4 regions of the Halobacillus sp. BAB-2008 genome follow, and region 4 is predicted to be linked to each of the others. Evidence: riboswitches for the same ligand, from Rfam matches in the RefSeq annotation. Region 4 holds a riboswitch; each other region holds the start of a gene.

Region 1 (3,604 bases), on a different contig from region 4:
CAGGAATACAAATGTACAGGATCTCAGTATGCTTCATCAAAGCCCGGGTCAACCACTCATCCTTGAAGATGGCGTGACGGTCGGTCATCAAGTGACCCTGCATTCCGCACACATTAAGAAAAACGCGCTGATCGGTATGGGATCCCTCATACTCGATGGAGCGATAATTGGAGAAGAAGCTTTCATCGGCGCCGGCAGTCTCGTCCCGCCGGGAAAAGTTATCCCTCCAAGGACGCTCGCTTTCGGCCGGCCCGCGAAAGTAGTCCGGGAACTGAACGAGCATGACTATCAAGAGTTGGAAAGGATAAGAACCACTTACATAGAGAAAGGAAACTATTATAAACAGCAGCAAGAAAAAGATTAAAAACAAAAAAGTACCCTTGCGGGTACTTTTTTGTCCTTAATTGAAACGAGATTTTAATTGTTCTGCTTTGTCCGTCCGCTCCCAAGGGAACTCAATATCCGTGCGGCCGAAATGACCATAAGCAGCCGTATCACGGTAGATAGGTCGACGCAGATCCAGCATCTTGATAATACCGGCAGGGCGCAGATCGAACAGATCACGCACAGCTTCTACCAGCTTCTCTTCCGATACTTTTCCAGTACCATTCGAGTTGATGGCAATGGAAACCGGCTGCGCTACACCTATTGCATACGCAAGCTGCACTTCCACAGCGTCTGCAAGTCCGGCAGCTACGATGTTCTTCGCAACATAGCGGGCTGCATAAGCAGCAGAGCGGTCCACTTTCGTCGCGTCTTTCCCGCTGAAAGCACCTCCGCCGTGACGGGCATATCCGCCATACGTATCCACAATGATTTTTCTTCCCGTCAAGCCGGCATCCCCTTGAGGACCGCCGATAACGAAACGACCTGTCGGATTGATGAAGTATTTCGTCTGCTCATCAATGAGCTCCGCCGGTACAACAGGACCGATCACATGGTCGCGCAGATCTTTCTTAATCTGCTCCAATGTAATTTCTTCCGCGTGCTGTGTAGAAATGACAATGGTATCTACGCGGACAGGTTTATCCAGCTCATCGTACTCGATGGTCACTTGTGTCTTCCCGTCCGGGCGCAGGTAATCCAGCGTGCCGTCTTTACGGACATCCGAAAGACGCTTGGACAGTTTATGTGCCAGTGAAATAGGAAGAGGCATTAGTTCTTTCGTTTCATTATTAGCAAAACCGAACATTAAGCCCTGATCTCCAGCTCCGATCGCTTCAATCTCATCGTCGCTCATCTTGCCCTCGCGGGATTCCAATGCTTCATCCACTCCGCCTGCAATATCAGGGGACTGCTCATCGATGGCAGTCAGAACGGCACACGTATCCGCATCGAAGCCGTATTTGGCTCGAGTATATCCAATATCTTTAATTGTTTGACGAACGATGGATGGGATGTCTACATAAGTATTTGTACTGATCTCTCCTGAGACGAGCACAAGTCCCGTGGTCACTGTTGTCTCACATGCAACCCGAGCATTCGGGTCATTTTTTAAAATTTCGTCTAAAATGGCATCAGAAATCTGGTCACATATTTTATCGGGGTGACCTTCTGTAACTGACTCTGATGTGAATAACCGGCGATTGGCAGGCATTCTGAAAAACTCCTCCTTCTGTAAGTACAAAGTATTAGACGGAACTCTTTACCAGTATGTGCAGAAACGAAAAAACGTTTCCTTCGTTCATGCTTCATCCACAACCATTAGAGCTTTATATAGGAATCTATACCGGATGACCTCCGGCTCGGATATTTCTCCATAAAAAGAAAAAACCCTTCCTAATGTCGAGGAAAGGGGCTGCTTCCTTTCGCTCTTATCGTCCAAGAAGGAATTCGTTCCTTCCTGCTTCAGGTTAGCACCATGCCATTCTCATGACGGTTGCTGGGTTTCAAAGGGCCTGTCCCTCCACCAACTCTGGATAAGAGAGTTTCCGTTCTTCGTTATCGTATCGAAAACCATGTAACATGTCAATCAGATTCCACCCGTATCCCCGACCAGGTACGGTTTTTAGGGATCCTTACAAAACCAAGGACCCACCACCTTTTCTTTCCATTTATAAACGTTCACACCGGAAAAAACATAGGATAGAAATAAACCATCCGGATTTTAACAGGAAGCCAATATTTGTTCACAAAATATTGGAAACAATTTCACCAAATAGTATGGACTATAAAAATGAATGTGTTATACTAATTCCATCTTAAGGATGATTAAATTATTTGACAAAGGCGGGTCGACTTATATGAGTACCATTAACCAAATGTCTGAACTTAACCTATTACTAGCTCAAGAAAATGTCCATCACCAACTTTCCGTTCCGCACTTGGTGGAGAAGATCCTCTCTCGCAACGAAGGCACATTAACAGAAAAAGGTGCAATTCAAGCGACTACTGGTACTTACACCGGCAGATCACCAAAAGACAAATTCATCGTCAAAGACGACACGTCCGAACAAAAAGTGGATTGGGGTACAATCAATACTCCGATTGACGAGAGTACTTTCGTTCAGCTTTACCACAAAGTTCTTACGTATTTAAAGAAGCGGGAAGAACTCTTTGTTTTCAAAGGGTTTGCCGGCGCAGAAACACGGTATCGTCTTCCCATCCAGGTCGTGACAGAGTTTGCGTGGCACAATCTTTTCGCTAAACAGATGTTCATTCGTCCAAATACGGAAGAGGTGGCAGATCATGAAGCGGAATTCACGGTTATATCCGCTCCGACCTTCAAGGCTGATCCTGAAGTGGACGGGACAAATTCAGAAGCGTTCATCATGATTTCCTTCAAACACCGTATCGTCTTAATTGGCGGAACCGAGTATGCCGGGGAAATCAAAAAATCGATTTTCTCCGTCATGAACTATATTCTTCCGGAGAAAAACATCCTGCCGATGCACTGTTCAGCGAACGTTGGTAAAGAAGGCGATGTCGCTCTTTTCTTCGGGTTATCCGGAACGGGCAAGACCACCCTTTCTGCAGATCCTTCCCGCCGTTTGATCGGGGATGACGAGCATGCGTGGTCGAACTACGGCGTCTTCAATATTGAAGGCGGTTGCTACGCCAAGTGTATCAACCTTTCTAAAGAAAAGGAACCACAAATTTACGATGCGATTCATTTTGGATCGGTTCTGGAGAATGTCATACTAAGCGCAGACTCACATGAACCGGATTATGACGACACAAGTTTGACAGAAAACACTCGTGCGGCTTATCCGCTTGAACATATATCCAACACTGTACAGCCCAGTGTAGCTGGTCATCCAAATGCGATCATTTTCTTGACCGCTGATGCTACAGGCGTTCTCCCTCCGATCAGTAAGTTGACGAAGGAACAGGCAATGTACCACTTCCTGAGCGGATATACCAGCAAACTCGCAGGTACAGAAAGGGGAATTACAGAACCGCAGGCGACATTCTCCGCCTGCTTCGGCTCCCCATTCCTTCCGCTTGCTCCATCTAAGTATGCAGAAATGCTTGGCGAGAAAATTGATCAATTCCAGACCGACGTCTATCTAGTGAATACAGGATGGTCCGGAGGGTCTTACGGGGAAGGACAGCGGATCAAGTTAAGCTACACAAGAGCTATGATTCACGCTGCGTTAGAAGG
Region 2 (3,604 bases), on a different contig from region 4:
TATCGTATGCGAACGTTTCGAAAGCTTCAATCAGTTCCCCATGGCTGCGGGCAGTTTCAATGGAAATGACGTCCGCATCCAGTTTGTCAATCGTGGCAATGATTCTGCCGAATTCCGAATAACACATGTGCGTATGGATTTGCGTTTCATCTGCCGCTGCAGCGGTCGCAAGTAAAAAGGCGCGGACAGATTGATCAAGGTACGTCGCTTGTTTATTGGATTTCAGCGGCAGCCCTTCACGTAGTGCCGGCTCGTCTACTTGAATCATTCCAATGCCTGCGTCTTCTAAAGCACGGATTTCCTTTTGGAGAGCAAGAGCAATTTGTTCCGTAACCTCTGCAAAAGGGATATCCTCCCGCACGAATGACCAATTCAGGATGGTAATCGGCCCAGTCAGCATCCCTTTGACCGGTTTGTTGGTCAATGACTGTGCATAAGCGCTCTCTTTCACCGTCATAGGAGCTGGTAGAGATACATCTCCGAATATAATGGGAGGCTTCACACAGCGGGAGCCGTAGGACTGCACCCAGGCGTATTCCGTAAAAGCGAAACCGTTCAGCTTCTCACCGAAATATTCTACCATGTCATTCCGCTCGAATTCGCCGTGAACAAGGACGTCGAGGCCGACCTCTTCCTGGTTGGCGATCCATTCGGCCGTCCTTTCCTTTACGAATGCATCGTATGTTTCTTCGCTCCATGCACCTTTTCGGAAGTTGGCGCGGGCCTTTCTGATTTCTGTCGTCTGGGGCAGGCTGCCGATCGTCGTTGTCGGGAGCAGAGGCAGAGCGAACTTTTCCTCCTGTACCTTCTTTCGATTGGAAAATTCGGAGGCACGGGACGGATGTTTGTCTTTCCAACGTTTTACTTCCTGCTGTACGTTCTCGTTCGAGCGGCCTTCGGAATTCGCAAAGGACCTCCAGTTTCGGGAATGTTTCTCCACCTCCGGCAGGATGATTGCTTTTCCTTGATTGACGCCCTTCGTCAGAAGAACCGTTTCTTCCAGTTTCTGATCAGTGAAGGCAAGGACCTGTTTCAGGTCAGATGCCAGCTTCGTTTCCGATTCGGTCGTCACCGGCACGTGAAGCAGGCTGGTGGAAGGCTGGAGAATCAAGCGGTCTTCCGGCACGATCTTTCTGACAGCATCCGTGATCTGCCATGTGTGTTTCCAATCGTTTCGCCAGATGTTTCGGCCGTTAATCACTCCCGCCGCCAATACTTTATCGTTCGGAAAGCCGTGTTCAGCGAGCTGGGACAGGGTTTGGCCGTTATCATCCACGAAATCAAGGCCGATGCCATCTACAGGAAGTTGAATGACGGAATCATAAGCTTCCACTGCTTCAAAGTATGTTTGAAGCAAAAGCTTGATGCCGCTCACTTCTTTAGAAATGGTGTCATAAACCGATTGAACGAAGCGGAGGTCTTCTTCCGATAAGTCAGTAACAAGAATCGGCTCATCGATTTGAACCCAAGCTGCTCCTTCTGCGGCCAATTCTTGAAGCACTTGTATGTAGAGCGGTACCAGTGCCTGCAGCACTTGTTCGAACGGCTGCTTATCAAAACCCTTGGCAAGCTTCAAGTAGGTCACAGGCCCTAGCAGCACCGGTTTTCCATCAATGCCGAGCTGCTCCTTCGCCTCTTTATAATAGCGGAGCGGCCTGTTCTCCAGAAGCACCGGTTTTGTATCCTTTTCAATTTCCGGGACGATATAGTGATAGTTGGTATTAAACCATTTTGTCATGGAGGAGGCTACCGCTGATTCTGTGCCACGGGCGATGTTGAAATACGTTTCCAGTGAAGTGGGTTCCGTATCCTGAAAACGCTCGGGAATGATCCCGAACATGATGGATGTATCCAGAACGTGGTCGTAATAGCTGAAGTCACCGACCGGAATCAAATCGAGCCCTGCTTCTTTTTGTTTCTTCCAATCCTTGTGTCGGAGGGCAGTCAGTTCTTCCACAAGCTCCTGCTCTGTCGTATCTTTCTTCCAATAGCGCTCCAGAGCTTTCTTCCATTCCCGTTTCTCCCCGATACGCGGGTACCCAATTGCTGAACTTCGTGCTTGTTTCATTTCCCATTCCTCCTGCAGTTGTTTTTCAATCCAATAAAAAAATCTCTCTTACCTACAAAGAGAGACGACGGAGTGACATGGGAAGGATACGTCGAAAAAGGGTAGACGAATCCCGTTGTCAACACCTGCCTATTCCTCGTAGGACCTAGTGCGGGTTCCAGAGGCAGGTCTCCTGACTTATGATCACGGCGGGCTGCGCCTTCCCATCGACTATGATAGTGGCTGCTGCAGCTCCGCTCCCAATTACAGTGGCGGGACCGTGCCGGATTTTCACCGGTCTTCCCTTTTAAGCCGGGGGACACCCCGGCACCTGTGGAACAGATTATTCAGTTGAATAATAAAAAAGAACCTCTTGTATGAGAGGTTCTGATTGTACGGACCTCTCTTATCTTTCAGAGCATCTGCTCTGCTGGAATTAGCACCACAATCATATCGATCGGTTGCCGGGTTTCGTAGGGCCAGTCCCTCCACCACTCTGAATAAGAGATTGCTATTGGATTGATTACAAGCATACTAGCATGAGAAAAATAGGGTGTCAATCCGCTCTTCTACAATTTTTTCTAGAAAAAGGATAGAGAGGGGCGAGTATCAACGGGTGAAAAAAATCTATCAAAAAGGTAGAATGTAGGGTATTACTACTCGGGAGCTGGTTATTTTGTTGCGTGTCGTCTGGTTCAAGCGGGACCTTCGTCTCCATGATCATGCACCATTATATAATGCGGTACAGTCGGGAGACATGGTGCTTCCGCTTTACGTTGCAGAACCTTCCATCTGGCAGGGGCAGGAGCTGTCTGCCCGCCATTATCAGTTTGTGAAAGAGAGCCTCCATGATCTGCAGAAGGAGTTAAAGCAGAGAGGCGGTCGGTTATTCGTCGCTGTCGGGGAGATGGAAACAGTGCTGGAAGAGATATACGAGACATATGGCCCGTTTTCTCTTCATGCGCATGAAGAAAATGGAACACCGGTCACGTTTTCAAGGGATCAGAGAGTAAGGTCGTGGATGAAGCAAAAGGGGTTAACCATGAAAGAAGATCAACCATTCGGAGTCTTCCGTGGCTTGAACTCAAGGGACGGATTTTCTGAGCGCTGGGAACAGTTCATGAAGCATCCGGTCTTTCCTGTACCGGAAAAAATCCCGTGCGTCCCGGAAAAGGAATCCGTGTTGACGTTGAATCTGGACCAATTGGACTCGCTGTATGTCGGCGGTTCGACGCTTGATAAAGGACAGAAGGGAGGAGTGGAAGAAGCACATCGGACGTTGGACAGCTTTTTAAGGGTACGCTTCCATTCCTATTCTTATCACATATCGAAACCACTGAAATCAGCACGATCTGGAAGTCGTCTGTCTCCATATCTTGCCTGGGGAAACATATCCCTCCGCTTCGTTGTCCAGCAGACTTGGATGAAGATCAGGGCATGCAGCGATGCGGGAGAAAGAAAGCAGCTGGAGAATTTCTTGTCCCGTCTTTACTGGCACTGCCATTTCATCCAGCGTTTGGAGGATGAGCCCGAAATCGCGGAAGAGTCGATGAATCC
Region 3 (3,604 bases), on a different contig from region 4:
GTGATTCCCTCCTAGTCGTTTCCGATGAAGACTTAATTAAAGTGCATGTTCATGCCGAGTATCCCGGCGAAGCGATGACGCTCGGTCAGAAGTACGGCAGTCTCATTAACATGAAGATCGAGAATATGCGTGAACAGCATACATCTATTGTAGGAGACAAGAAAAAAGGCGCTAAGCAGGAAAAGAAAGCGCCATACGGTATCGTCACAGTAAGTATGGGGGAAGGGATCAGGAAATTGTTCGAAAGCCTCGGCGCGACAGTTGTCATCCAAGGTGGACAAACAATGAACCCTAGTACCCAGGATCTGTCGGAAGCGATCAAGGAAGCCCATGCAGACCGTGTGCTCATTCTCCCGAACAATAAGAATATTGTGATGGCGGCGGAACAGGCGGCCGAGCTTGCTGATGTGGAAGTAGCCGTTATTCCGACGAAGACCATTCCGCAGGGAATGAGTGCTCTTCTAGGATTTAATCCGGAAGCGGATCTTGACACGAATAAAGAGGAAATGAGCCAGCTGATGTCCGAAGTGAAAACCGGACAGGTTACGTATGCGGTACGGGATACCCAGATCGATGGACTAGCCATTGAAAAAGGCCATTTTATGGGGATCGCGGAAAGTAAAATACAAACAACGGCAAAAGAAGCGTTAGAGGCAGCGAAGGCTCTGCTTCGCGAGATGATCGATGAGGATGAAGATGAAATCCTGACCATTCTTACTGGTGAAGAAGTTGAAGAAGATGAAATTGGTCAGTTGGAAGCGTATATTGAAGATACGTTCGAAGATTTGGAAGTGGAAGTTCACACAGGTGGACAGCCGATTTATTCCTATATCTTCTCTATTGAATAAAATATAGAAAAAGAGATCAGAGCATACAGCTCTGATCTCTTTTTTTATATTATCATAAAAGCGTGCTGCTCAGTACAACACTGTTCCTGCTACCTGGTTGCCGGCTTAAGCCGGAAGTTTCTGCGGATGGACAAGAGAACCATGCAGATATAGGCAAGGACTAAAGCCGTGTAAATAATGGCGATGGAGGTGTCTCCAAGCTCTACTGTATTCAAAAGCGTTCGGATATTTGTCAAAACGATGAATCCACCGGCGAGGACACCTAATACGAGAGACGGCATTATTTTCACAAGCCAGGCAGCAAGGGGGGCCGCAATAACCCCGCCGATCACAAACGCAGATACGAGCAGCCAGCTGAATTGCTCCCAGCCAAGAAAGATAAGAAACCCGAGGGTCGCAGAAACAGTGACGATGAATTCGCTGGTATCTACCGTTCCAATCACTTTTCGGGGTTCAAGCTTCTGTCTTGCCAGGAGAACGGGCGTATTCACTGGTCCCCACCCGCCGCCGCCGACTGCATCAAGAAAACCTCCGATAAATCCAAGGGGAAACAAAAAGCTCTTTTTGAAAGGCCGCTTCTCCTGGCGCCGCTTCTGTCCCATGGTAAGGAAACGAATGATGATATAGATTCCTAATACGAGGAGGAAGAGTGATATGTAGGGTCGGATAATTTCTCCTGGAACCCAGCTTAATACAGCTGCACCGAGAAAAGCGCTGATGGCACCGGGAACAGCCAGAATAACGACGAGACGCTTATCGACATTCCCGAATTTATAGTGAGAGAAGCCGGAAGCGGCCGTCGTTGCCACTTGAGCCATATGAATGGATGCAGAAGCTACTGCCGGAGCAAGTCCATAGGCAAGCAGAATCGTTGAGGAAGTCAATCCGAAGCCCATGCCGAGAGCACCATCGACTAACTGAGCAAAAAATCCCACTAATGCGAAAACAATTAATTTATTCAATCCAACCTCTCCTTTTACCCTTTAATTCCAGCTCCCATATGGTGTATGATTAATCATATGAGAATACTTGGTTTTATGTGTGAAGAGGTTTTCTACAAAAATAAAAAAACCCTTCACACAGAAGAGGCTTTCGTTCCTCTCCTTATCTTTCAGACAATGTCTGCTGGATGGAGCACCTTTAAAAGGTTGCTGCGGGATCGTTGGACCAGTTTCCTCCCCCGGCTCTTCATAAGGATATAGTATCTTGCTTTGATTACTTACCAAATTAAAGCAGAGGGGGACCATTGTCAATATTAAAAACAGAAAAGTTGTAATTTTTAAAAAACCTGTTGACATATCTTAGAAAGAAGCCTACTATTTGAATCAATTAGTTTTTTTGAAATATCCAATCGACTAATTTTTCTTATCTAGAGAGGTGGAGGGACTGGCCCATCGAAGCCTCGGCAACGGGTCTAACCGTTAAAGTTAGACGCTGTGCCAATTCCAGCAGATGCTGAAAGCATTTGGAAAGATAAGAAGGACGTATCTTACTTTCAGACGCCCTTCTTCTTTTCCGGAAGAGGGGCGTTTTTATTTGGAGAAAGGCAGGCGAGTGTATGGGAAACTTACTTACGTACCAGCATTTTTCCGGTGATCCATTCAAAAATGATCAGCCAGAGGATGATACGAAAGGCGCGAGAAAGGTCATTCAATGGGCATACGACCAGTATGGTTCTGACGTGGTTTATGCGTGCAGCTTCGGCGCAGAAGGAATGGTACTCATCGATCTGATTTCGCAGGTCAAACCGGATGCGGATGTCGTTTTTCTCGACACAGGTCTTCACTTCCAGGAAACCTACGATTTGATTGATAAAGTGAAGAAACGGTATCCGGCGCTTCATATTCATATGAAATTACCGGAGCTTACAGTGGAAGAACAGGCAGAAAAGCATGGTTCCGCTTTGTGGAAGAGACAGCCGGACCAGTGTTGTTACATCCGGAAGATCAAACCGTTGGAAGAGGAACTGTCCGGTGCGGTTGCCTGGCTTTCCGGCCTGCGCAGAGAACAGTCCCCGAGCAGAGCGAAGACGGATTTCATCAACAAAGATGAACGGTTTAAGTCCGTGAAAGTTTGTCCACTGATACATTGGACTTGGGACGACGTATGGCATTATATCCGACTAAATAGCTTGGATTACAATGCTTTGCATGACCAAAACTATCCAAGTGTAGGATGTATTCCTTGTACATCCCAGGCCGTCGGCGACGATCGCTCCGGCCGCTGGAAAGGATTTAATAAAACGGAGTGTGGTCTTCACACCCCGGGCCCATCAGAAACGAACTAATCGAAACGAACTAATAGGAGGATGTATGAAATGGCAGTCATTAAACCCCATGGAGGGAAGTTAATCAATAGATGGAACGAAACACCGGAGGATTTACCGAAGGACAGTATCGAACTGGATGGAATGGCTCTCAGTGACGTGGAGCTGATCGGTAACGGAGCATACAGTCCGCTGGAAGGGTTCCTGAACAAGGAAGACTATGAATCCGTCGTCGATACGATGCGTTTGAAAGACGGGACACCCTGGAGCATTCCGATTACGCTGCCTGTAAGTCAAGAGAAGGCAGAATCGTTAGGAAAAGAAGCCAAGCTTATCCATGATGGAACGGTGTACGGTGTGATTGAGATTGAAGACATCTTCAAACCTGACAAAGAAAAAGAAGCGCAAAAAGTATATTTAACTACGGACCTTGCTCACCCGGGTGTCAAAAAGTTGTTTGAACGCCCCGACTATTATGTATCCGGTACTA
Region 4 (3,604 bases):
GGATGGGTGAACCCTGACCAGGGATCTAATTTCACACGCTTTTGCTTATACAGTGAATCAACCGTTCCTCGATATCGGAGGCGAGTGATTGAACGGCAGCATCACCAATGGGACTTACGAGAGCAGTCGGCTTCGGCATTCCGATCTTTGTTTTACCCTGCTCATCATATACGACCATTTTACAAGGGAGAAAATAACCGGCAAGGGTATTCTCGGATAGGATGTTTTCTGCTTCTTTCGGATTACACACTTCAAGAATACGAAATTCCTGATGGAAGTCCAATCCTTTTTCCGTCAGCTTATCTTTGACATTGAACTTCCATAAGACCCCGAACTGCTCCAGACTCAGCTGTTGTTCCAGGCTTTCCACTGCATCCTCGACACTCTTCTTCGTTTCAACTGTATAATGAAACATAGAATCCTCCTTTTTAATTTCCTGATTTATGGCTATACATACCCTTTAAGGTATCTATGGAATCTGAATTTCTCCATTTTTCTGAGAAAAGTTACAAATGGAATTGACAAGGTGGATGAGGCTGTATTATCATTTTCACCAGTGACATAATTGAATAACGAATGGAATCGATCTTCTTATCTAGAGAGGTGGAGGGACTGGCCCTTTGAAACCTCGGCAGCGGATCTGAACGGATGTCTCCGTCAGAAACTGTGCCAACTCCAGCACGCCTGTGGGCGTGACAGATGAGGAGAGACGGATCTCATATACATACGTGTGAGCCTCTCTTCTTGTTTTATAAGAAGAGAGGCTCTTTTTGTTTAGGAAAGCATAGGAGGGATTCGATGATCCAGTTTGAAAACGTATCGAAAGTGTATCAGCACGAAGGGAAAGAACTGCGTGCCGTCGACCGTGTCGATTTGACGATACATAAAGGGGAAATCTTCGGAGTCATCGGTTTCAGCGGCGCTGGAAAAAGCACGCTCGTCCGTCTTGTTAATTTATTGGAACGGCCGACAGAAGGAAGGGTCGTCGTCAATGGAGAGGATTTGACGAAGCTGTCCAAACCGGATTTAAGGACAGTCCGGAAGCGCATCGGAATGATCTTTCAGCATTTTAATCTGCTGGAGTCCAAAACCGTCCACCATAACGTGGCATTTCCATTATCTCTTGTCGGTACGCCGAAGAAAGAGATAGATCAAAGGGTGAAGGAAATTCTAGCCTTCGTCGGTCTGTCTGAAAAGGCAAATCATTACCCGGACCAGCTGTCCGGCGGGCAGAAACAGCGGGTCGGTATCGCCCGAGCTTTGGCGACCTCCCCTGATATTCTATTATGTGACGAAGCAACGTCCGCTCTCGATCCGGAGACAACCAAGTCAATCCTGGAACTTTTGAAGAAGGTGAGGGACGAGTACGGCATTACGATTCTGATGATCACTCACGAAATGAATGTCGTCCGTGAGGTGTGTGACAGGATAGCAGTGATGGAAAACGGACGTGTCATGGAGAGTGGATCCATTTTCGACCTTTTCTCCAATCCGCAGCATCCGACAACCAAGAATTTCGTAAGGACGGTGATGGAGAATGATATACCCGCGTCTATTCTAGACGGCATCGAAAAGCGCCATGCCTCCGGGAATATCTACCGGATCACCTTTGTGGAGGAAAGCGCAGGACAGCCGGTCCTCTCACAGGTGGCAAAACGTTTTGATGTGGAAGTAAATGTACTGTTCGGACAGATTACGGAACTGCAGGGTATTCCATTCGGTCATTTAGTCGTGGAGTTCCAAGGGGATGCGAAAGAAATTCTTAAAGCGATCCACCATATCCAACAAACCGTAACGGTACAGGAGGTGACTGCACATGCAGGTTAATTTGATGGATTTTTGGCCGAAAATATGGGAAGCGACATACCAGACCCTTGTCATGGTCGGTATATCCCTCCTGGCAGCAGCGCTTATCGGCCTGCCGCTTGGAATACTTCTCGTTGTTACGAGACAGGGAGGGCTGCTTCAAAATAAACCGTTCTTTAACGGATTAAGTGCGGTTGTGAACTTCTTCCGTTCCATTCCGTTCATCATATTGCTCGTAGCGATCCTGCCGTTTACACGTCTGCTTGTCGGTTCATCGATCGGGACAGCAGCAGCTGTCGTTCCGCTCGTCATCTTCTCTGCTCCGTACATAGCGAGGCTTGTGGAAAGCAGCTTGCTCGAAGTGAAACCAGGAGTCATCGAAGCAGCAGAAGCGATGGGAGCGACACCGTGGCAGATCATACGTCGTGTTTATATACCAGAAGCATTGAGTTCTATCATTCTTAACTTGACGATTGCAACGATCGGTCTCGTCGGTGCTTCCGCCATGGCGGGCTTTGTTGGAGGCGGAGGTTTGGGAGATTTGGCCATCTCTTACGGCTATCAACGCTTTGAAACAGATATTATGATTGCAACGGTCCTATTGCTCGTACTGATTGTGCAGCTTACGCAGACGGTTGGAAACTTTATATCAAGAAAAATACGTAGACAATAACAGGGGGATATTATTATGAAAAAGTGGGGATTTATTTTAAGTTTCATCGCAATCATCAGTTTTGTATTAGCAGGGTGCTCCAGTGAAGGCGACGCAGCCTCTGGTGAGAAGACGAAAGTGAAGGTAGGCCTGAATGGTTCCGGCGTCCCGATTTGGGAGAAAGTCCAGGAGAAAGCAGAGAAAGAGAATATTGACATTGAACTGGTTGAATTCGCGGACTACGTGCGCCCGAACATGGCACTTGCTGATGGAGATATCGATTTGAACGCTTTCCAGACGGTGTCGTATTTTGATTCCTTCATAGAAGAGCACGATTTAGACTTGAAGCCGATCGGTACGACGATCATTGCTCCGATGGGTGTCTATTCCGAAAAATATAAAGATGTAAAGGACATTCCTGATGGAAGTTCCATCGCTGTCCCGAAAGAAGCAACGAACATGGGGCGCGCTCTGCTTCTCCTTGAGCAGGCGGGTCTGATCGGTCTACCGGAAGATTTCGACGGAAATGGATCGCTCGATATCATTGAAGATAATCCGAAGAACTTGAAATTTGAACCGATTGTTGCTGCCCAGACACCACGTGTCCTTCCCGATGTCGCTGCATCCGTCATTAATAATGGAGTCGCGGTTGAAGCAGGATTTGTACCGGTGGAAGACGCTGTCTATATTGAGGATGAAACCGCTCAACCTTATATCAACATCATTGCGGCTCGTGCCGATGAAGCAGATAAAGAAGTCTATCAGAAAATCGTTGAGCTTTATCAAGAAGAGGATGTAGCGGATCATATTAAGAAAACATATAACGATTCCCTTATTCCGACATTTGTCCCATTGGAAGATATCGGCTGGTAAAGGAGTGGAGGAAATGACTGCAGACACAGCAACTTCTCTTTCCGCCCTTCTTGAGCAAAAGATAGAAGGGAAGCGGGGAGAATACCTATCCATCAGTCACAGCATTCATGAACGCCCGGAAATAGGCAACGAGGAATATTTCGCTGCAGATACGCTGACCACTCTTTTAGAAAAGGAAGGGTTTGTCGTCGATCGGAATATTCCAGAACATGAAACGGCCTTCCGTGCGGTGAAAAGCTCTGGTGTTCCCGGGCCTAAAATCGGGTTTTTGGC

What was found. Region 4 has a riboswitch for S-adenosylmethionine ahead of D479_RS15740 (methionine ABC transporter ATP-binding protein). Riboswitches for the same ligand answer to the same signal wherever they lie in the genome.
Region 1: another riboswitch for S-adenosylmethionine. It lies ahead of metK (methionine adenosyltransferase); the one in region 4 lies ahead of D479_RS15740 (methionine ABC transporter ATP-binding protein).
Region 2: another riboswitch for S-adenosylmethionine. It lies ahead of metE (5-methyltetrahydropteroyltriglutamate--homocysteine S-methyltransferase); the one in region 4 lies ahead of D479_RS15740 (methionine ABC transporter ATP-binding protein).
Region 3: another riboswitch for S-adenosylmethionine. It lies ahead of D479_RS11660 (sulfite exporter TauE/SafE family protein); the one in region 4 lies ahead of D479_RS15740 (methionine ABC transporter ATP-binding protein).

The regions. Positions count from the first base shown of each region.
Region 1 covers NZ_ANPF01000052.1:27,085-30,688, reverse strand. The annotation lists gene D479_RS12550 (gamma carbonic anhydrase family protein) at 1-364, shown strand, start outside; gene metK (methionine adenosyltransferase) at 401-1,597, opposite strand; SAM riboswitch class I at 1,812-1,926, opposite strand; gene pckA (phosphoenolpyruvate carboxykinase (ATP)) at 2,244-3,604, shown strand, end outside.
Region 2 covers NZ_ANPF01000013.1:86,243-89,846, reverse strand. The annotation lists gene metE (5-methyltetrahydropteroyltriglutamate--homocysteine S-methyltransferase) at 1-2,068, opposite strand, end outside; cobalamin riboswitch at 2,213-2,397, opposite strand; SAM riboswitch class I at 2,451-2,554, opposite strand; gene D479_RS04120 (deoxyribodipyrimidine photo-lyase) at 2,724-3,604, shown strand, end outside.
Region 3 covers NZ_ANPF01000050.1:22,376-25,979, reverse strand. The annotation lists gene D479_RS11665 (DAK2 domain-containing protein) at 1-848, shown strand, start outside; gene D479_RS11660 (sulfite exporter TauE/SafE family protein) at 938-1,810, opposite strand; SAM riboswitch class I at 1,950-2,045, opposite strand; SAM riboswitch class I at 2,211-2,328, shown strand; gene D479_RS11655 (phosphoadenylyl-sulfate reductase) at 2,407-3,135, shown strand; gene sat (sulfate adenylyltransferase) at 3,166-3,604, shown strand, end outside.
Region 4 covers NZ_ANPF01000072.1:6,279-9,882, reverse strand. The annotation lists gene D479_RS15745 (DUF302 domain-containing protein) at 32-415, opposite strand; SAM riboswitch class I at 589-706, shown strand; gene D479_RS15740 (methionine ABC transporter ATP-binding protein) at 799-1,827, shown strand; gene D479_RS15735 (methionine ABC transporter permease) at 1,817-2,479, shown strand; gene D479_RS15730 (MetQ/NlpA family ABC transporter substrate-binding protein) at 2,495-3,331, shown strand; gene D479_RS15725 (M20 family metallopeptidase) at 3,345-3,604, shown strand, end outside.